DNA from 4 places in the Streptomyces sp. N35 genome. Region 1 is predicted to be linked to each of the others. Evidence: riboswitches for the same ligand, from Rfam matches in the RefSeq annotation. Region 1 holds a riboswitch; each other region holds the start of a gene.
What was found. Region 1 has a riboswitch for cyclic di-AMP ahead of JAO81_RS27500 (C40 family peptidase). Riboswitches for the same ligand answer to the same signal wherever they lie in the genome.
Positions count from the first base shown of each region.

Region 2: it holds a riboswitch for cyclic di-AMP, as region 1 does, so the genes downstream of both, JAO81_RS32030 (M23 family metallopeptidase) here and JAO81_RS27500 (C40 family peptidase) in region 1, are expected to answer to the same signal.
Region 3: it holds a riboswitch for cyclic di-AMP, as region 1 does, so the genes downstream of both, JAO81_RS28185 (transglycosylase family protein) here and JAO81_RS27500 (C40 family peptidase) in region 1, are expected to answer to the same signal.
Region 4: it holds a riboswitch for cyclic di-AMP, as region 1 does, so the genes downstream of both, JAO81_RS05025 (C40 family peptidase) here and JAO81_RS27500 (C40 family peptidase) in region 1, are expected to answer to the same signal.

Region 1 is NZ_JAEIMH010000056.1:37,873-43,197, reverse strand. It holds gene JAO81_RS27505 (AfsR/SARP family transcriptional regulator) at 1-1,126, opposite strand, end outside; cyclic di-AMP (ydaO/yuaA leader) riboswitch at 1,462-1,623, shown strand; gene JAO81_RS27500 (C40 family peptidase) at 1,630-2,796, shown strand; gene JAO81_RS27495 (hypothetical protein) at 2,861-3,214, opposite strand; gene JAO81_RS27490 (C40 family peptidase) at 3,520-4,569, shown strand; gene JAO81_RS27485 (DoxX family protein) at 4,598-4,978, opposite strand; gene JAO81_RS27480 (hypothetical protein) at 5,056-5,325, opposite strand, start outside.
Region 2 is NZ_JAEIMH010000076.1:7,829-13,153, forward strand. It holds gene trmB (tRNA (guanosine(46)-N7)-methyltransferase TrmB) at 1-286, shown strand, start outside; gene JAO81_RS32020 (PrsW family intramembrane metalloprotease) at 372-1,775, shown strand; gene JAO81_RS32025 (aldo/keto reductase) at 1,811-2,755, opposite strand; gene JAO81_RS32030 (M23 family metallopeptidase) at 2,956-4,005, opposite strand; cyclic di-AMP (ydaO/yuaA leader) riboswitch at 4,017-4,170, opposite strand; gene JAO81_RS32035 (PP2C family protein-serine/threonine phosphatase) at 4,372-5,325, opposite strand, start outside.
Region 3 is NZ_JAEIMH010000059.1:10,574-15,898, forward strand. It holds gene JAO81_RS28170 (nucleoside triphosphate pyrophosphohydrolase) at 1-805, shown strand, start outside; gene JAO81_RS28175 (cytochrome P450) at 802-2,097, shown strand; gene JAO81_RS28180 (transglycosylase family protein) at 2,302-3,372, shown strand; cyclic di-AMP (ydaO/yuaA leader) riboswitch at 3,579-3,768, shown strand; gene JAO81_RS28185 (transglycosylase family protein) at 3,772-4,461, shown strand; gene eno (phosphopyruvate hydratase) at 4,803-5,325, shown strand, end outside.
Region 4 is NZ_JAEIMH010000006.1:87,056-92,380, forward strand. It holds gene JAO81_RS05015 (ATP-dependent Clp protease proteolytic subunit) at 1-619, shown strand, start outside; gene JAO81_RS05020 (hypothetical protein) at 627-935, shown strand; cyclic di-AMP (ydaO/yuaA leader) riboswitch at 1,321-1,521, shown strand; gene JAO81_RS05025 (C40 family peptidase) at 1,525-1,998, shown strand; gene JAO81_RS05030 (LysE family translocator) at 2,064-2,696, opposite strand; gene JAO81_RS05035 (LysR family transcriptional regulator) at 2,781-3,695, shown strand; gene JAO81_RS05040 (GAP family protein) at 4,083-4,757, shown strand; gene JAO81_RS05045 (DUF6223 family protein) at 4,933-5,295, opposite strand.

The DNA.
Region 1 (5,325 bases):
GCACCACGAGGGCCGTCTTGCCCACGCCCGCGGGCCCGGTGACCAGGCACACGGGGGCCTCCCCCGCGGCGGCGCGGGACAGGGCGGTGAGTTCGGCGGCCCGGCCGTGGAAGCCGCGCGGCATGCGGGGCAGGAGGTCGATGGTGTCGGCGAGGGGGGTGGGAGACGGCGGCTCGGGAGCGTGCGGCTCAGCAGCGTGCGGTCCGGGATAGTACGGCTCGGGAGCGTGCGGTCCGGGAGAGCGCGGCTCGGGAGCGAGCGGTCCGGGAGAGTGGAGTTCGGGAGAGTGCGGCTCCGGTTGCAGGGGCGCCATGGGTGTCATCGACGGCGAGGAGGGTTCCGCCGCGATGCCCGTGCCGCCGCGCGCACCTCCCGCCCCGCCCAGCTCCTCCCCCCGCAGCGCCACCGCATACGCGTCCGCCAGCTCGTGCCCCGGATCTACGCCCAGCTCATCGGCGAGCAGCCGCCGCGTGCGGTGGAACCGGTCCAGCGCTTCCGAACGGCGGCCCGCCCGCTGCAGGGCCGTCATCAGCGCGGCCGCCAGCGATTCGCGCAGCGGATGAACGTCCGCCTCCACGCGCAGTACGGCCGCGGCCCGCGCGTGCTCGCCGAGCCGTGTGTACTCGGCGGCCAGCAGTTCCACGGTGGCGAGCCGCAGTTCCTCCAGCGCGTGCGCGGCGGCCTGCAGCGGCGGGCTCGGGTGCGCTCCGGTCAGGGCGGGACCCTGCCACAGCGAGAGGGCCTCCTGGTACATCGCGACGGCGTCGGCCGGCGTCCGCTGACCGCGGGCCAGCGCCACCAGTTCCTCGAAGCGGTGGGCGTCCAGGAGGCTCTCCGGCATGCGCAGCACGTACGCCGTGCCCTGGGTGAGCAGTTCGACGCCGTACACGTCCGCTTCCACCCCTGCGAACAGGGCCCGCAGCCGCGACACATGGCCCTGGATCACGCTCCGGGCCCGCGTCGGCGGCTCGTGGTCCCACAGCGCGGCCGTCAACTGGTCCACGGGAACGGGGTGGTTGGGCCGCAGCAGCAGCGCGGCGAGCAGGCTGCGCCGCTTGGCGGGGCCGAGTGGCAGTTCACCGGTCTCGGTGGCGACGGAAACCGCTCCGAGCAGCCGGAACTCCACTTACGCAACTCCTTGTGGGGAAAGCGTCAGATTACCGGAGGGTTTGCAGGAGGAATCGCTGGAGGAGCCGGGGAGGAGCGGGAAGGAGTCGGGGAGGAGCCGGGGAGGGGCCGGGGAGGGGCCGGGGAGGGGAGGCGTCGGAGGTCAAGGCGCCTCGGTAAAACTCCTGTTGTGGTGACAAGCGAAGACATAGGGGACGGGGGCGTCGGCGCCGAGTCGCCAAGGTCACGAAAATGTATCGGGCATATCGCACATCAACCTTCACAGCAGCCACACGAGTTGGCTAGCGTGCTTCCGGGCCGCTCGTACCCCCGCCGGCGACCATCGCCGGGACCGCGTGGCCTGCGCTGAGTCCGGGGCGTCGTCAAGGCGATCCGGAGCCGGGGACCCACCCAACACCTGGGGTGAATCGGGACGCCCCCAACGTCCCGTAGGGCAGACCTTCCATACCGCCCGAACCCGACAGCTAACCCGGTAGGCGCCAACTGGAAGGAGCGCCGGTCTTGGCGTCGCACCGCAAGCCGCGGACCAGTCGAATACGTACCTCGCATGCCGTCGGGATCACCTCGGCCGCGCTGACCTCCGTGGCGCTGCTGGCGCAGACCGCGAACGCCGCGCCCGCCGAGCCCGACAAGCCCTCCCTCGAGGAGGTGCAGAAGAAAGTCGACGATCTCTACCGCGAGGCCGGCTCCGCCACCCAGAAGTACAACCTGGCCAAGGAGAAGTCCGACCAGCAGCGCGACAAGCTGAACGACCTCCAGGACGAGGTCGCCCAGCGCACCGAGAAGGTGAACGATGCCCGGCGCGAGCTCGGCCAGATCGCGGCCGCGCAGTACCGCAACGGCACTTCGTCCGACACCGCCGTCCTTCTGCTGTCGGACAACCCCGACGACTACTTCGCGCAGCGCCAGCTGATGGGGCGGCTCTCCGGCCAGCAGCAGAAGGCCGTCGAGGACTTCAAGTCGCTCCAGACGCAGGCGAACGACAAGCGGGACGAGGCCACCGACTCCCTCGCGCAGCTCTCCGAGTCCGAGGGCGACCTCAAGACCAGCAAGCAGGACGTGCAGAAGAAGCTGGGCGAGGCGCGTGAGCTGCTGTCGAAGCTGACGGCGGAGGAGAAGGCGCGCCTCGCCGAGCTGGAGCGCAAGCGGGAGGCCGAGGCCAAGCGCAAGGCCGAGGAGCTGGCCCGTAAGCAGGCCGCGGAGGAAGAGGCCAAGCGCAAGGCGGCGGCCGAGCAGGCCGCCAAGGAAGAGGCCGCGCAGGAGGAGGCCGCCGAGGAGCCGGCCGATCCGCCCGCCTCCGACTCCGGTGACGCCTACGCGGCCAAGGCCGAGAAGGTGATCGCGTTCGCGCAGTCCCAGATCGGCAAGCCGTACGTATGGGGAGCGGCAGGTCCCGACTCGTACGACTGCTCCGGTCTCACGCAGAAGGCGTGGGCGCGGGCGGGGATCTCACTGCCGCGCACCACCTGGGACCAGGTGAAGGCCGGCACGACCGTGAGCGTCGACAACGCCAAGCCCGGTGACCTGGTCTTCTTCTACGACGACATCAGCCACGTGGGCATCTACATCGGCAACGGCGAGATGATCCACGCGCCGAAGCCGGGCGCCAACGTGCGGGTCGAGTCGATCTACTACATGCCGATCCACAGCGTCGTACGCCCGGCGTAGCGGGGAATCAGGTCCGGGCAGTCAGGACCGGGCAGTCAGGTCCGGGCAGCCAGGCCCCGGGGAATCAGGTCCACAGGGTCGCGATGAAGATGTTCGCGGTGGTCAGGGCACCGACCGCCGCGAACATCCCCTTGTCGACCTTCTCCTCGTCACGCTTCACGTAGACGAGACCGAGGATCACGATCAGGACGGCGAGCTTCACGCCGATCTTGATGTTGTTCACGGTCTGGTCGTCGGCCTGGTTGAGGCCGACCAGGGCCACGCCCGTGACCAGCATGGTGAGCGCGCCGTGCAGCATCGCCGGGGTGAAGCGCGCGGCGTTCTCGCCCATCGCCTTCATCTGCGTGAGGAAACCGCCGAGCAGCGAGGCGATACCGATGATGTGCAGCGCGACGAACACGTTGATGAGTACGTCCATGGCCCGGAGCCTAGAGGGTGCCCGAACGCCTCCTGTGTCCGGGTCCGTAGCACATCACCCGCTCGTGAACCGGCGCTTCGGGCGTATCGGTCAGCTCTCCGAGTCCCTCTGGCACGCAGCATCTCGAGCGCGGTCATATGCGGTCAGCATCCCGGCACACGAGACCACTTCCGCACTTTCCGTCACCACCCCGTGACGGAGAGGTTTAGCGTCCTTGCCCAGTGACCGGCTCCCCACCGCCGCCCGAGACAGGATCAGGACGGCAGTCGGTCACTACCGCCGGACGCGTAAGGAAGTGTCTGAGGTTGGCCGCGCATCGCAAGCCCAAACCGCGTTCGCTCACCGGCTCGATCACCGGCAATACGGCACGCACCGCACTGACCCTGGCTCTGGCCGGTGCCGCGTCCACGACCCTCTTCGAGGGATCAGGACAGGCGGAGCCCCGGCTCACCCCGGCCCAGGTGAAGGCGAAGGTCGACAAGCTCTACCACGAGGCGGAGGTCGCCACCGAGAAGTACAACGGGGCGCGGGAGAAGGCCCAGAAGGCCCGCGGCGCGATCAACGAGCTGCAGGACGAGGCCGCCCGCAAGAGCGACAAGCTGAACGAGGCGCGTACGGCGCTGGGTCATGCGGCGACCGAGCAGTACCGTTCCGGCGGGATCGACCCGACGATGCAGCTGGCCCTCGCGTCCGATCCGCAGGAGTTCCTCGACAGCGCCTCGCTCGCCGCGCAGACGGCCGGCCGGCAGGCTTCGGCCATCGAGGGCGTACGGGACGATCTGCGCGAGATCGAGCAGCTGCGCAGCGAGGCGGCCCGGCGGCTCGACGAACTGCGGGAGCACCAGGCGGCGTTGAAGCAGCGCAAGGCCGAGATCAACGGCAAGCTGGACAAGGCCCGTGAGCTGCTCGCCACGCTCTCCCCCGCCCAGCAGGCCTCCTACGCCGACGGCGCATCCGGGGACCGCGCGTCGCGCGAGATGCCCCGCGGCTCGCTCAAGGCCCCCAACGCCCGTGCCGCACAGGCTGTTTCCTTCGCGTACGGCGCGCTGGGCAGCCCTTACGTGTGGGGCGCCTCGGGCCCGGGCGCCTTCGACTGCTCGGGTCTGACGCAGGCGGCGTACCGCTCGGCGGGCGTCTCCCTGCCCCGTACGACCTATACGCAGATCAATGCGGGCCAGCGGGTGTCTCGCTCCGAACTCGCCCCGGGCGACCTGGTGTTCTTCTACTCGGGCATCAGCCATGTGGGGCTGTACGTGGGGAACGGACAGATGATCCACGCCCCGAATCCGTCGGCGCCGGTGCGGCTGGCTCCGGTGGACTCGATGCCGTTCGCGGGGGCTACGCGGGTGTCGTGAGGGCCGGGACGTGCGGCTCTCGCTGCCTTCAGAAGGCCTCGGGTCCGAACCGCCCCCAGGCGACAACGGCGGCCAGGGCGAAGTACGCGAGGTCGGCGACCACGAGCTTGAACTCCCGGCGCCTGACCCGCACGACGGCCGCCCCCGTCATCAGCATCATGATCCCGACGGCGGCGAGGGGCACGAGCACGGGCGCAATACCGGTGACGGCGGGCAGCACCAGCCCGAACGCGGCCAGCACCTCCACCGCCCCGATGCCCTTGACCCCCGCGGCACTGAACTCGTGCACCCACTCGGCACTGGACCCGAAGGCGGCGATCCGCTCTTTGGACACAGCGACTTTGAGGATGCCGCTCAAGAGGAAGGCGGTGGCGAGGAGGGCGGTGATGATCCAGAGGGTGGTGTGCATGATCTCTCCTGCGTTCGCGAGGTGCTGTCTCGTACGGGACGAGAGAGCCACTCGGTCTGTGACACGGAACGCTGCCTTCACAGCTCCGTGAACGACCAGAAGACACCGACCTCGTCGTCGGACACCGCCACCAGCCCGCAGTCGATGTCGAGTTCGCCGAGGCAGTCGATGGAGCCCTGCGGACTCATCGGGTTGCGGTCGACGCCGACGTAATGATCGTCGAAGTTCGTGTAGAACGCGGCATCGGAACCGAAGCGCTCCAGCACACAACGGGCCTCGCCCAGCAGCTCGTCCTTGCGCACCTCGATATCGGGGATGCGGCCGGCCTCGAACCACACGTCGAGCAG
Region 2 (5,325 bases), on a different contig from region 1:
CCCCTGGCCCAAGAAGCGCCACCACAAGCGCCGCATCATCCAGCCGGAGTTCCTGACGCTCGCAGCGTCCCGTCTGAAGCCCGGCGGGTTCATCCACTGCGCGACGGACTGGGAGGAGTACGCCGAGCAGATGCTCGAGGTGCTCGAGGCCCACCCCGACTTCACCAACTCGCAGCCGGACGGCGGCTACACCCCGCGGCCCGCCTTCCGCCCCCTGACCCGCTTCGAGGGCAAGGGGCTCGACAAGGACCATGTGGTCCACGACTTGATCTTCGTGCGTACGTAGGGTCGGGGTCTCCCGGGGTTCCGGGCGCTCCTCTTCGTCGCGCCCGGCATCGCACAAGCCCCCTGCGGCTCGTTAGGGTCGAGGGGTGAACGCACCGCCCCAGCCTCCGCACCCGCCGGCCCACCCGGTCGCCGGTCTCGGCAGGCCTGTGCACTGGTGGCAGCGCCGTGCCGTGAAAGCCGGCGCGCTGATCACCCTGCTCGCCCTGTCCGGTCTGGTGATCCTCGCGCTGGTCCGCAAGGAGACCGGCACCGAGGGCTTCCTGGTGGGTCTGGCCCTCGCGATATTTCCCGTACCGCTGCTGATAGCCGCGTTCCGCTGGCTCGACCGGGTCGAACCGGCGCCCTGGCGGAACCTGATCTTCTCGTTCGCGTGGGGTGCCTGCGCGGCCGCGCTGATAGCGATCGTCGCGAACTCCTTCGCCACCCGCTGGATAGCCACCAGAACCGCCGACCCCACGAGCGCCGACACCCTCGGCGCCACCGTCGTCGCCCCGGTCGTCGAGGAGACGGTCAAGGCGGCGGCGATCCTGCTCGTCTTCCTGTTCCGCAGACGGGACTTCAAGGGTCTCGTCGACGGCGTGGTGATATCCGGGGTCACGGCCACCGGCTTCGCGTTCACCGAGAACATCCTCTATCTCGGCAACGCCTACGGCACCGACGAGGCCAGCGGAGTCGACGGCATCGGCTTCGACTCGGTCACCGCGGCGACCTTCTTCGTCCGCATCGTGATGTCCCCGTTCGCCCACCCGCTGTTCACGGTCCTCACCGGCATCGGCTTCGGCTTCGCCGCCCTCGCCGCCGACCGGCACCGCCTCCGCCGGATCCTGTTCCCGGTCGCCGGCCTGCTGCTCGCGATGGGGATGCACGCCGCGTGGAACGGCTCCGCCTCCTTCGGCGGCCTGGGCTTCTTCTTCGTCTACGTCGGCTTCATGGTCCCGTCGTTCGGCCTGCTGACCTGGCTGACGATCTACAGCCGCCAGCGCGAACTGCGCACGGTCCGCGAGGAACTTCCCGCGTACGTCGCCGCCGGCTGGCTCACCGCCCCCGAGCCGTACGCCCTCGGCACCCTGCGCGCCCGCCGCATGGCGCGCCAGTACGCGGCAGGGGCCCACGGCAAGGACGTGGCGCGCACCGTCCGCGAGTACATCTCCCTCGCCACGGCCCTGGCGTTCCTGCGCCACCGGGGCCGCAGCGGCCGTGCGGGCGCCGATTTCGTCGCCCGGGAAAGGGAGTTGCTGCAGGCGCTCTGGTCCCGTCGGGGACCCTCGCGCCCCGCTCTCGACCATGCGGCACGGATGACGGCGCCGGCGTTCCCGCGGCAGTACGCCCCGTACGCGAACCCATACGGGCCGATGACGGTGCCCGGCCCGCAGATTCCCTACATCCCGTACATCCCGAGCCAGCCGGGGTACGGCTACCCACACCCGCAGCAGCCCCTCGGCGGCCCGTACGCGGCCCCCGACCCGTACGCGCCGCCCGCGGGCTGAGCGGGCGGCGCGCGTACACGGCAGAGACCGGACTGCTAGGCGGAAGCCGCCGTCAGGAGTCGCAGCTCCTCGTCCGTGAGCGTCAGCTCCCCCACCGCGAGCAGCGCCGGCAGCTGCTCCACGGTGCGCGCCGAGGCGATCGGCGCGACCACCGTCGGCTGGGCCGCGAGCCAGGCGAGCGCCACCGTGGCGAGTTCGGCGTCGTGCGCCTTCGCCACGGCGTCGAGGGCATCGAGCACCCGCCGGCCGCGCTCGGTCTCCAGGTGCTTGGCCGCACCGCCCGCGCGCGGACTGTCGACCTCGGCGCCGGGGCGGTACTTGCCGGTGAGGAAGCCGGAGGCCAGCGCGTAGTACGGCACGGCGGCCAGACCCCACTGCGAGGCGAGCTCCTGCTTCGAACCCTCGTACGTTTCACGTGAAACAAGGTTGTAGTGCGGCTGAAGCGCCACATACCGGGCAAGGCCCTCACGCTCGGCGAACTCCAGTGATTCCCGGAGGCGTTCGGCGGTGAGGTTCGAGGTGGCCACGGCCCGCACCTTGCCCTCGCGCACCAGCGCGTCGAGCGCGGTGACGATCTCCTCGACCGGCACGCCTTCATCGTCGAAGTGCGTGTAGTACAGGTCGATGTAGTCGGTCCCGAGCCGGCGCAGCGACTCCTCTGCGGCGGCCTTGATGGTGGCCGCCGAGAGGCCCTTGTACGCGGGGTGCGCGCCGACCTTGGTGGCGATGACGACATCGGAACGGTTGCCGCGCGCGGCCAGCCACTTGCCGATCAGGGTCTCGGACTCGCCGCCCTGGTTGCCGGGGGCCCAGGCCGAGTAGGAGTCGGCGGTGTCGATGAAGTTGCCGCCGCCCGCGCTGTACGCGTCGAGTACGGCGAAGGTCCGGGTCTCGTCGGCGGTCCAGCCGAAGACGTTGCCGCCGAGGCAGAGCGGATGGACTTCGAGGTCGGAGGAGCCGAGGGGGCGCAAGGAGGTCATGAAGTGATCAACACCCGCACGGGAAGCCGCTATTCCTTGCCCGCGAAGCCCCGTGAAGCCCCGTGAAGCACCCATGAAACGCGCGCAAATCACCCATGGAACCCCAAAACCGGCAGCCCTGACGTCGGGGGGTTGCCGTCAGGACTGCCGGGGTTCAGGTACGCCGTACCCCTACGGCGCTCACAAGTTCCGTACGGAAATCAGGGGTTGAGGCCCTTGCTCTGCAGCCAGGCCATCGGGTCGATCAGGCTGCCGCCCGAAGTCTCGACCTCGAGGTGCAGATGCGGTCCGGTGGAGTTGCCGGTGGAGCCCACGCGGCCGATGACATCGCCGGTCGTGACCTTCTGGCCGACGCTGACGCCGATCGACGACTGGTGGTTGTACGCGATCTCCGTACCGTCCGCGAGCTCGACCACGGTGCGGTAGCCGTACGAGCCGGACCAGCCGGCCTCCTTGACGGTGCCGGTGTGGACGGACTTGATGGGGGTACCTGTGGGAGCAGCGAAGTCCAGACCCGTGTGCGACCCGGAGGACCACATGGAACCGGCCTGCCCGAACGTCGAAGTGATCGTGTACGAGGTGGTGGGGAGCGAGTAGCTCTTGGCCAGCTTGGCCAGGCGCTCCGCCTCGGCCTTGCGCTTGGCCTCTTCCTCCGCCTTGCGCTTGGCCTCCGCCTCGGCCTTCTCGGCGGCGTCCTGCTTCTCGGCGGCGGCCTTCGCGGCCAGTTCGGCGGCGGCCTGCTCGGCAGCGGCCTGAGCGGCGGCGTCCGCCTCGTCCTCCTGGTTCTGCGCCTGCTCCAGGATCCGGGCCCGCAGGGCCTCGCCCGCGTCGGCGGTGGACTGCTCGCTGGAGCTGGTGGCGGCCACGGGCAGCGTGGCCGCGGTGGCCTGCGCGACACCGGACTGCCCGTCGGCACCGGAGTCGGAGTCGTCGGATATCAGGGAGCCGACGACGGGAATCTTCTTGGCCTGCTCGCCGAGGTCCGGCATGGAGATCGGGACCGGCGGCTTGTCCTTAGCGGTGGCTATGCCGCCCGCGCCGACGGCGGGTATGGCACCGACGCCGAGAACGGGGGGGCTGCGGGCAAGTCCGCCGCGCTGCTTGGCGGCTCGGTGCTTGCCCCGGACGGGACGTATGGACTCCTCGGTCGGGTTCCACTCCTCCCAGGGCTCGTCATCGAACCTGAACTCCTGGGTGCCGTCCGCGAAATACGGATCGGCGGTGGTACCACGGCCTGCGGGGGTCGCCACGAGGGCAGACTCCTTTCCTTCCTTCTCGCCTACCGGGTTAGCTGACGGGTTCGGAACAGGAAGGTTTCCTACGGGCGTTGACGCCTTCGAAGAAGGTGCCGCATGCCCGATTCACCCCAAAAAGTGGTTCCCCGGCTCCCTTGCGGGATTAAGCGTGTGCGCACGGAGCCATCTCTTGTGACGGCTGGGACGACCGCGCTGCGTTATCGAACGTTAATAGACGGGGGCCCGGGATTCCAAGCCGTTCCGACAGATCGTTAGCTGCTTTGGCCTGGACTTAGGGGACACGAGGGGTCGGAATCGGACGAGTCGCCAAGGAAGTTGAGACAAGTCACTGTCATCAGAATTCTGACGGTGCATCAATTGTTATGCGGAGGGCTGCCCCTCGGTCACCTTCGGTGACATCACGGCCCGCGCGGCCGGCCGCGCGATCGCGAGCAGCGCCATGTCGTCGGGCGCTCCGCCGCCGGTGTGCTCGCGCACCTCCTCGACGAGCGCGGAGAGCAGGGAGTCGGGCCCGGGGAACATCCGCCCTTCGAGCCGCGCCGCCGGATCGTAGAAGACCCCCTCGGCGCTGCGCGCCTCGCTCAGGCCGTCCGTGTAGAACAGCAGCATCGCCCCCGCCGGCAGCTCGGCCGTCACCCCGCGGTCCGGCCAGGACGCCAGATCGCTCATCCCCAGCGGCAGCGCGGCCTGCTCGGGCGCGAGGATCTGCAGCCTTCCGTCCGGGTGCAGGAGCAGCGGTTCCGGATGCCCGCGGTTGATGAGCCGTACGGCGCCGTGTTCGTGCGAGATCTCCGCGAGCACCGCGGTCGTGAACCCCTCCACCGCGTCGAGCCCGTCCCGCCGGGTCCCCTCGCGGGCCAGCGCCCGCTCCAGGCGGAGCGCGACCGCTTCCAGTGAGGCCTCCTGCTCGGAGGCCTCACGGAAGGCGCCGATGACGACGGCCACGGCCTCCACCGCCCCCAGGCCCTTGCCCCGTACGTCCCCCACGATCAGCCGCACCCCGTGCGGGGTGTCCTGCACCGCGTACAGGTCACCGCCGATGAACGCGTCCGCCTGCGCCGCCTCGTACCGCGCCGCGACCTCGAGACCCCCGATCCGGGCAGCCGGCTCCGGCAGTACGGCCCGCTGGGCGGCCACGGCGATACTGCGGGCGGAGGCCAGCTGCTCGCTGCTACGGGTGACGACCCGGTTGATCAGCACCGCGAGCACGGCGACGGTGACCACCGTCACGATCTCGGTGAGGGACTCGGTCTTGCCCGCGGTCCCGTTGTAAAGGTGCAGCCCGGTGAGCGCACCGACCGCGATGAAGCCCGT
Region 3 (5,325 bases), on a different contig from region 1:
CGAGGAACTGATCGACGCCTGCGCGGGCGACCGCACCGTGATCGTGCTCGCGAGCGGCGAGGGCGACCCCCTGCTCACCGACGGTCTGGCCCGGCTCGCGGGTTCGGGCCGGGTGCGGATGCCCGACCTCGAGCTGCTCCCGGCCTCGTACGATCTGCCGGGCGCCCGCCTCCTCGACCTCGTCCAGGTCATGGACCGCATCCGCCGCGAGTGCCCCTGGTCCTCGCAGCAGACCCACAAGGGCCTGGCGAAATACGGCATCGAGGAGGCCTACGAACTCGTCGAGGCCATCGAGGAGGGCGACCGTACGGAGCTGCGCGAAGAACTCGGCGACGTCCTGCTCCAGGTCGTCTTCCACGCCCGGATCGCCGCCGAGGACGAAGAGGAGCCCTTCGACATCGACGATGTCGCGGGCACCATCGTCACCAAGCTGATCCACCGCCACCCCCACGTCTTCGGCGATGACACGGCGCAGACCCCCGAAGAGGTCAAGGCGCACTGGCTGCGCACCAAGGCCGAGGAGAAGCAGCGCGACTCGGTCACCGAGGGCGTCCCGCTCGGCCAGCCCGGCCTCGCCCTGGCCGCCAAGCTCGCCTCACGGGTCCGTACGGCAGGGCTCGACGTTCCGCTGCCCCAGGGCACGGGCCTCGGCTACGAACTGCTCGCCCTGGCCGTCCGCGCGGAATCCGAGGGAATCGACCCGGAGGCCGCACTGCGGGCGGCGGGGCGGGCGTACCGGGACGCGATCAGGGTCGTGGAGGCCGGCGAGAAGGGGAGCGGAGAGGCGGATACGGTCGAGGGGTGACCAGCACCGCCCCGACCGGACCCACGCCGACCGGAACAACTCCGCCTGAACTCTTCACCTGGGAGTTCGCCACCGACCCGTATCCCGCCTACGCCTGGCTGCGCGAGCACGCCCCGGTGCACCGCACCACGCTGCCCAGCGGGGTCGAGGCCTGGCTGGTCACCCGGTACGCCGACGCCAAGCAGGCGCTCGCCGACCAGCGGCTCAGCAAGAATCCGGTGCACCACGCCGGGGACGAGCGGGCCAAGGGCAGGACGGGCATCCCCGGTGAACGCAAGGCCGACCTGATGACCCATCTGCTCAACATCGACCCGCCGGACCACACCCGGCTCAGGCGGCTGGTCTCGAAGGCGTTCACGCCGCGCAGGGTCGCCGCGTTCGCGCCCCGGGTGCAGGAGCTCACCGACCAGCTCATCGACTCCTTCGCGCGGAAGGGGAGCGCGGATCTGATCCACGAGTTCGCCTTCCCGCTCCCCATCTACGCGATCTGCGATCTGCTCGGCGTACCGGCCGAGGACCAGGACGACTTCCGTGACTGGGCGGGCATGATGATCCGTCATGGCGGCGGGCCGCGCGGAGGAGTCGCGCGCAGCGTCAAGAAGATGCGCGGCTATCTCGCCGAGCTGATCCACCGCAAGCGCGCCGAACTGCCCGAACACCCTGCGCCGGACGAGGACTTGCTCTCCGGTCTCATCCGCGCGAGCGACCACGGCGAGCACCTCACCGAGAACGAAGCGGCCGCGATGGCCTTCATCCTGCTCTTCGCCGGCTTCGAGACCACGGTCAATCTGATCGGCAACGGGACCTATCAACTCCTCCGTCACCCCGAACAGCGCGCCCGCCTCCAGGAGTCGCTGGCCGTGGGGGAGCGGGGCCTCCTGGAGACGGGAGTCGAGGAACTCCTGCGCTACGACGGGCCGGTGGAGCTCGCGACCTGGCGTTTCGCCACCCAGGACCTGACCATCGGCGGCCAGGGGATCGCCGTCGGCGACCCGGTCCTCGTCGTCCTCGCCGCCGCCGACCGGGACCCCGAGCGCTTCGAGCAGCCGGACACCCTCGACCTCTCCCGCCGCGACAACCAGCACCTCGGCTACGGGCACGGCATCCACTACTGCCTCGGCGCGCCGCTCGCCCGACTGGAAGGACAGGCGGCGCTCGCCACCTTGCTCACGCGTCTGCCGGATCTCCGGCTTGCGGGAGAAGAGGGCGATTTGCGGTGGCGTGGGGGGCTCATCATGCGCGGATTGCGGGCGCTACCGGTCGAGTTCACCCCAGAACGCCCTGCCTCGTAACACGCTGACGACGTCCAGTAACTGACGCCTCGTCAAAACTGTGACTTTCACGTGATCTGCGCTGCATCGACTTGTGACTGACGTTCGAATGCGGCTACGTTCACCGCTTAGCTCAGCTGCCACTGGGGACCCAGGACCTGACGTATGTACGGGCCCGAGTTCCCCGTGGTCCCTCAGCAGTGCAGTCACGCGAAAGGCGTTCACATGCTTTCCGGGAACGGTCGTCACCGTCGACCCCGCCAGGTCCCCGGCCTGGTCGTCGCAGCCGGCGTCACCGGCTCAGCGCTCGCCCTGCCGCTGTTCGGCGCGACGGGCGCGAGCGCGGCCGACGGCTCCAGCTGGGACCGCCTCGCCGAGTGCGAGAGCGGCGGCGTGTGGAGTGCGAACTTCGGCAACGGGTACTACGGCGGGCTGCAGTTCGACCAAACGACCTGGGAGGAGTTCGGCGGGCTCGACTATGCGCCGACCGCCGATCTGGCCAGCCGCGGCGAGCAGATAGCCGTGGCCGAGAAGGTCGTCGCGGCGCAGGGCCCGCAGGCCTGGGCCACGTGCGCGCCGATCGCCGGGCTCGTGACGGCATCGCCGAGCGCCACGCCGGAGAGCGAGCGGGACAAGACCCAGGACGGCAAGGGCGAGTCCGGCAAGACGGACAAGTCCGAGAAGGCGGACGGCGGCGCGACGTCGGACGCGGACGGATCGACCGCATCGCCGGACCCTTCCGCCTCGGCCACTGCGGACCCCTCGGACCCCTCGGCCCCCTCCGCCTCGGCGACTGGTGACCCTTCCGCCTCGGCCACTCCCGGCCTCGGTGACCTCCCGCTGTTCGGCGAGAGCGACTGGAACCTCGGCGGCTCCTCCGTATCCCCCTCATCCCCCTCGGACGATTCCGGCATTCCGGACGACCTGCCCACTCCGGGCGGCACGGAGGGCGGCGGCACCGCCGGAAGTGACGAATCCGACAACTCCGGCGGCGATTCCGCCACTTCGCCCGACGACTCCTCCGGCCGCCACCGCGGCGACCGCGCCCCCGACGACACCGCCGACGCCGACCGTGGCTCCTCCGGCCGGCATGCCTCGCGTGACGACGAGGCGCGCGACGCGGGCGCCGCGGACGGCGCGTACACCGTGCGGCCCGGCGACAGCCTTTGGGGCATCGCGGACGACCAGCAGGTCGAGGGCGGCTGGACTTCCCTTTACGCCGGCAACCGCCTGGTCATCGGCGACGACCCGAACCTCATCGTGCCTGGCCAGGACCTGGCGCTCGGTCAGAACTGACGCGATAACAGGGGTAGGGACATGGGCGAGTTCGGCAGCGAATGTCCGTAATAAAGGAGCTTCGGGGGAAGTGAGAGATGGGTCTCACCGCCCCCGATTCTCTTTGAAATTCGAGCGTTTGCCCGTTTACGGTCGTGACCGCTCGCCATTGGTGAGCCCCGACGACCGCACGCCGAATCCTGCCGGCGGACGTACGGGAACAGTCGTCGCGTCATGCGCCGTAGGCAGGAGCGGGGGACCCAAGGTTTGCGCCGTGGGCGGTGGTTGAGAGACCGCCAACCCGGCTTGGGGTGAAGTGTCCGATATCGATACGTGGATACACGTTCATTTCGGACACCGGGTACTCACTGCACCCGAACCCGACAGCTCACCTCGCAGGCGTCGGTGAGGGGAAACTCCATGCTGTTTTCGGGCAAGGGCACTGGCAAGCACCGTCGTCTGACCAAGAGCGAGAAGGCCGTCCGCGCCGTCACGCTGGCCGGTGTCGCCGGCACCGCGATCGCCGCGCCGCTGATGACCGCCGGCTCCGCCTCCGCCGCGACCACCTCCGAGTGGGACCAGGTCGCCCAGTGCGAGTCGGGCGGCAACTGGTCGATCAACACCGGCAACGGCTACTACGGCGGCCTGCAGTTCTCGGCCTCCACCTGGTCCGGCTACGGCGGCACGGCCTACGCGCCCACCGCCGACCAGGCCACCAAGGCGCAGCAGATAGCCATCGGCGAGAAGGTCCTCGCGGGCCAGGGCAAGGGTGCCTGGCCGAGCTGTGGCGTGGGCCTGTCCAACGCCTCGAACGGCGCCGGCGCCGCGCAGGAGTCCGCTCCGCAGCAGCAGGCCCCGAAGCAGGAGTCCGCGCCGCAGCGCGAGTCCGCTCCGAAGGCCGACCGCTCGCAGCGCACCGTCGAGACCCCGACCGGCAAGAAGGTCGAGAAGGGTGACGGCGAGTACAAGGTGAAGTCCGGCGACACCCTCTCGAAGATCGCCGAGGCGCATGACGTCAAGGGCGGCTGGGAGAAGCTCTTCAAGCTGAACGACGACATCGTCGACGACGCGGACTTCATCTTCCCGGGCCAGCAGCTCCACCTGAGCTGAGCCGAGCTGAGCCAGGCCGGCTCCACCTGAGCCGAGCCACGCTGGCTCCACCCGAGCCGGCCACCCCCGGCGATTCCCCCCACGCTCCCCCCCCCCCGCGCCGGCCCCCCCGCCCCGCCGGGCCGGGGTCTTGCGCTCCTGCCCGATATGCCCGGCCCGTTCCGTACCGGCCGGTAATAAAGGTGTCCGGTCAGAGGCCCTTCTGCCCCGTATTACGGGCCTTCGGGCCTCTTTTCGTCCCAGGGGACGGGCGGTCGGCTGGCCGAAGCCTCAGAGCCGGTTAGGCTCTTGTCGCAAGGCCAAAGCGACCCTGCACTTCTAGCGTCACATCCCAGAAGGAGATGCTCGTGCCGTCCATCGACGTCGTCGTAGCCCGGGAAATCCTGGACTCCCGAGGCAACCCCACGGTCGAGGTCGAGGTTGGCCTCGACGATGGCAGCACCGGGCGTGCTGCCGTTCCGTCCGGTGCCTCCACCGGTGCGTTCGAGGCTGTGGAGCTCCGTGACGGAGACGCCAACCGCTACCAGGGCAAGGGTGTCGAGAAGGCCGTTCTGGCCGTCATCGAGCAGCTCGGCCCGGAGCTCGTCGGCTACGACGCCACCGAGCAGCGCCTCATCGACCAGGCCATGATCGACCTGGACGCCACCGACAACAAGGGCTCCCTCGGCGCCAACGCCATCCTCGGCGTCTCGCTCGCCGTCGCCCACGCCGCCTCCGAGGCCAGCGACCTTCCGCTGTTCCGCTACCTCGGCGGCCCGAACGCGCACCTGCTGCCCGTTCCGATGATGAACATCCTCAACGGTGGCTCCCACGCCGACTCCAACGTCGACATCCAGGAGTTCATGATCGCCCCGATCGGCGCGG
Region 4 (5,325 bases), on a different contig from region 1:
GACAGCCCGCTACGTACTGCCGGAGTTCACCGAGCGGACCAGTCAGGGGGTGCGCACCCAGGACCCCTACGCGAAGCTGCTCGAGGAGCGGATCGTCTTTCTCGGGACGGCGGTCGACGACACCTCGGCCAACGATGTGATGGCGCAGTTCATGTATCTGGAGCACGCGGCGCCCGACCGGGGCATCTCGCTGTACATCAACTCCCCAGGGGGCTCGTTCAGCGCGATGAGTGCCGTCTACGACACGATCCGCTTCGTCTCCTGTGACGTGGAGACCGTGTGTCTGGGGCAGGCCGTGTCGTCAGCGGCCGTGCTGCTCGCGGCCGGTACGCCGGGCAAACGGGCGGCGCTGCCCGGGGCGCGGGTGCTGTTGCGGCAGCCCCGGTTCACCGAGCCCGTCGAGGGGCAGACCAGTGATCTGGCCATCCAGGCGGATGAACTCCTGCGCACGCGAGCCCTGTTCGAGGAGATGCTCGCGCGGCACACCGGGCGGCCCCGTGAGGAGGTGTCCGCCGACATCGAGCGGGACAAGGTCCTCGACGCGCCCGAGGCGCTCGCCTACGGGCTGGTCGACCGGATCGTGCCGAGCCGTAAGCCCCTTGCCGCCGAAGGCAGGTGAGGCTTCGATGTGGCCGCCCGAGCCGCCGCCACTGCCCGCGTTGACGCGCGCCGAGGGCGAGTTGATCGACCGCTATCTGGAAGTCGTCGATCTGCTCGGCCGGATCAACCCCGCGCGCGGGCGCGACACCTACAGCGGTCTGCGCGCCGCCCAGGCACTGGTCGCGAAGGCGGTGCAGTTGCGCGAGGCGCTGGACGCGATGCATCGCCGGGGTGAGAACGAGGTGCATGCGAAGACCCTCGCGCGGGCGCTGCGCACGCTCGACGGTGAGCGGCGCAGTCAACGGGTCTCGGTGCCGCCCGCCTCCGTGAGCTGAGGAGGCTCCTGCTTCCGTGAGTTGAGGAATGTCTGCTCGCGGGGATTGAGAGGCGTCTGCGGGCGCCATCTGCTAGGCCGATCGCGCTCCCCCTGATGGCGTAATCAGGTCGACGCCACATGTATGAGAAATGTTGCGCCAGACCTGTACGCGCGAGGCGGAATGATTCATTCCGCCGCTGGTACGAGCGTCGTCGGGGCGCCGATCTCTGCGCGTAACCGACCCTTGTCCACCCGAACAGGTCAGCCGTGAGGAGCCTCACAAACGGCCGTTTCTACTCGGAAATCGACCGTGCGGTGCGTGAAGATCCCTTCCGACGACAAGCCCCCGCCGCAGCGGCGGGGCGGTCCGGGTGGACGCTGAGTCCTGCCGCCGCCCGGATGCCAGGTCGACATCGGTGGTTCGGCAGGAGTGGAGGACCCAGGCAGTACGGGGTTTCGGGACCTGTCGCCACGACAGGATCCGGCCCCTTGGGGTGAAGTCGCCCGACCGGCGCGGCAGTCGAGCCGTGACGGAAAGGCGGCCGGGCATCTTCGTTGGCCCGAATCCGACAGGTCATCCTTCACAGGCGGCTGACGAAGGGTTGCGCATGACTGCGCGTCATCGTGTTCCGTCTCTGATCACGCGGGCCGGGAGCGCTTCGGCGCTCACGCTCGCGGTTGTCGGCGGCACCGTTCTCGTACCAGGAGCAGCAAGCGAGTCCGAGGCCGCGACAGTGGCCACCAAGGCCGTACAGATCGCCGCGTCGAAGAAGGGGTCGCCGTACAAGTACGGAGCCACAGGACCGCGCCGCTTCGACTGCTCCGGGCTGACGCTCTACTCCTACAAGCGCGCGGGCAAGAAGCTGCCGCGTACGGCAGCGGCCCAGTACAACAAGACCCGGCACATCAGGGCGAGCCAGCGCTCCTACGGCGATCTGGTCTTCTTCCACTCGGGCCGGAATGTGTACCACGTCGGCATATACGCCGGAAAGGGCCGCATCTGGCACTCCCCGAAGCCCGGTTCGAAGGTGCGCCTGGAGAAGATCTGGACCAGGAGCGTGTGGTACGGGCGAGTGCGCTGAACAGCCGCCCCGCCTGGCCGCGTTGATGAAGCGAGGTCTGCCTCCCGTCTCGGGGAGGCAGACCGTCAGGCGGCCAACGGCGCGATGAGCAGCCCGAGTCCGAGTGCCGTCAGGGCGATCCCGGTGGCGGCCTCGACGGCGCGCGCGGCCCGTGGCCGGCGCAGGAGCCGGCCGAGACGGTCGACGAGCAGCGCGACCAGCGGGAACCAGAGCAGCGCCAGGGCCACCACGATCGTCGCGAGCAGCAGGGTGCGCGGCAGCGCGGAGCCCTGGTCGGGGACGAACTGCGGCAGGATGCTCAGGAAGGTGATCGACGCCTTCGGGTTGAGGGCGTTGGTGAGGAACCCCTGACGCAGGGCCGCCGCGGCGGTGAGCCCGGGAGACGTGACCGTCTCGCCCGGGGAGTCGGTACGGGGGCGGCGCAGCGAGTTCAGCGCCTGGATGCCCAGGTAGAGCACATAGGCGGCGCCGACCAGCTGCAGGGCGCGGAAGAGCGTCGGCAGGGTCGCGAGGACCGCCGCGACACCCGCCACCGCGAGCACCGTGTGCAGCAGCAGCCCTGCGGCGATTCCGAAGGCGCAGGCGAGCCCGGCTCTGCGGGAGGCGAGAGCGCCGCGTACGACCACGGCGAAGTCCGCTCCGGGCAGGGCGACCAGGCCCGCGGCGAGCAGCGTGAAGGCGAGCAGCGTGGCATCCATGACGTTCAGCCTGCCGCTGTTCAGCCTTCAGCAGGTACTTGCAATCTTGAAGGTCTGCCTTAAGCACTGCTTTAGGCTGGCCTCATGTACGACCCCACCCGCCTGGCCGCCCTCGTCGCCGTATCGGAGGCAGGGTCCATCACCCGGGCCGCTCAGCGCCTGGGCTACACCGCGCCCGCGCTCTCCCAGCAGCTCGCCAAACTGGAACGGGAGGCGGGCGCCACACTGCTCGTACGGCATCACCGCGGAGCACGTCTGACGGCCGCCGGTGAGCTCCTGGTCGCGCGGGCGCGACGGGTCCTGGACGAACTGGACCGGGCGCGGCTCGAACTGGCGCAGCTGTCCGGCCTGTCCGGCGGACGACTGCGGATCGGGACCTTTCCCACGGCGGGGATCCATCTGCTGCCGCCTGCGCTCAGTGCGTTCCGGCGGGCGCATCCCGATGTGGAGCTGGCCGTCGCGCAGTACGAACCCCCTGCCGGGGTGGCGGCGGTGGCGGACGGCGAGGTGGACCTGGCTCTGACCCACACCTATGAGCCGGCCGATGCGGAGCCGCTGCCGCGTTCCGTACGGGCGGAGGTGCTGCTCGTCGAGGAGCTGGTCCTCGTCACCGCGCCGGGGCATGTGCTCGCGGCCGGCGCGGACCGGCTGCCGCTCGCCGAGCTCACCGGGCAGCCGCTGATCTCCATGGCGCCGGACCACCCCAGGCGGCGTGGCGTGGAGGCGGCGCTCGCGGCGGCCGGGGCGGTGCCCTCAGTGGTGATGGAGACTCCGGAGTACGCCGTCGTCTGTGCCCTGGCCAGTGCGGGGCTCGGGGTGGCGGTCGTGCCGGAGATGGTGGCGCGGATGGCATCGACTCCCGTGGGTGTACGGCGACTTGAACCCTCGACGCTCAGGCGGACCATCTCGGTGGTGTACCGCGCGGAGGAGACGGACGCGGCCGCGGGCACGCTTCGGGCGCTGCTGCGCGGGGCGTTCGGGCGGACCGGGGCGGGGTGAGTCGAGGGCAGGGCGGGTTCGCCGGACATCCTCGGTGAACGTCGAGAGTGATCCTGACGTCGAGGGCGGGGGTGGGGCCGGGGTGGGGTCGGGGCCGGGACCGGGGTGGGGTCGGGGCCGGGACCGGGGTGGGGTCGGGGCCGGGACCGGGGTGGGGTCGGGGCCGGGGTGGGGCAGGAACACTCGCGCGCGTCGTCGCGCGCGGCGGACGGCTCGCTCGCGCGGTCCCGCCGAGTCGCCCCATCACCCGCACTGGTCGATGCTCGACATGCCTGTCACCGGCGAGGCCGTGGAGAAGAGCCGCAGCGCACGCGACGGTGAGCCCGGGCAGCACCGCCTCCGTTGCGGAGCGCTAGCGCTGGTCGTGCGAGGAAAGAGGAGCGCGTGTTGACCGAGACGATGGGGGCCGTCCTGCCGGCCGCGTTGGCGGTCGCGCTCAGTCCGTTCCCGTTGATCGGCATCGTCCTGATCCTGTCCGGCACGCAGGGCCGCCGCAACGGGCTGCTGTTCGCGGTGGGATGGGTGAGCGGCCTGGCCGTCGTGTCGACGCTCGTCACGGTGCTCTTCGGCGGAGCCGACGACCCCGACAGCACCTCGTCGGCGATCGCGGACTGGGGACGGGTCCTGGCCGGCGCGACCCTCGTCGTCCTGGGGGCACGCAAGTGGTGGAGGCGCCCACGTGCCGCAGACGAAGCCGAGCCGCCGCGCTGGATGGCCTCACTCGGCGAGGCCACGGCCGCGCGGGCGTTGGTGCTGGGCGCGTTGCTGTCAGGCGCCAACCCCAAGAACCTTGTCCTTGCGGCGTCCGCCGCCGCAGCGATCGCCGAAGCCCGCGTTCATGACGCCGGCCTGGCCGCGGCCATCGGCGTGTTCGTGCTCACCCCTTCCTGCACCGTGCTCGGCGCGGTCGTCATCGATCTCGTCGGCGGACAGCGCGCCGCTTCGTTCCTGGACGGCCTCAGACAGTTCATGGTCACCAACAGCATCGTGATCACGGTGATCGTGATGCTCCTCTTGGGCGCGAGCGTCCTGGGCGACGGACTGTCCGCCCTGGCCCGCTGAATCCCCCTCTGCTTGCTGACCGGTCTGCTCCGGCCTCTGCTTGCTGACCGATCCACTCCGGCCTCTGCATGCTGACCGATCCGCTCCGGGTCGGTCAGCGGGAAGCAACAGCTCGCATCAGGCGAACGCTCCGCCCGTCGGGGCGGAGCGCGGCTTCGCTCGCGTGGCTTCGGCGTCACCGACGGGCCTGGGCACCACCGCTGGCGCGGGTCAGGACCCGTGCGCCGAAGGCCATGGCGACGAGACCCAGCGGGACGGCCAGGACCGCGCCGACCTGCCCGTTGCCCGTACCGGGGCCGCCGTCGGAGGTGGCCAGGTGCAGCACGGCGAGGAACGTTCCGGCCAGCCCCACGGCGATCGCGGAGACGGCAGCGGTCCGTACGGTGCCGAAGCGGATGCGGCCGCCGAAGCGGGACAGGGCCAGCCAGCCGAGTACCACGCCCAACAGGCCCACTCCGAGGGCCAGGTTGGCGCCGGTGCGGCCGTCACCGATGACTCCGCCGTCGGCCGCCGCGATCAGGGTCTGCGTTGCGTTCATGACTCCTCCTTCGTCTCCGGCTCGACCGCC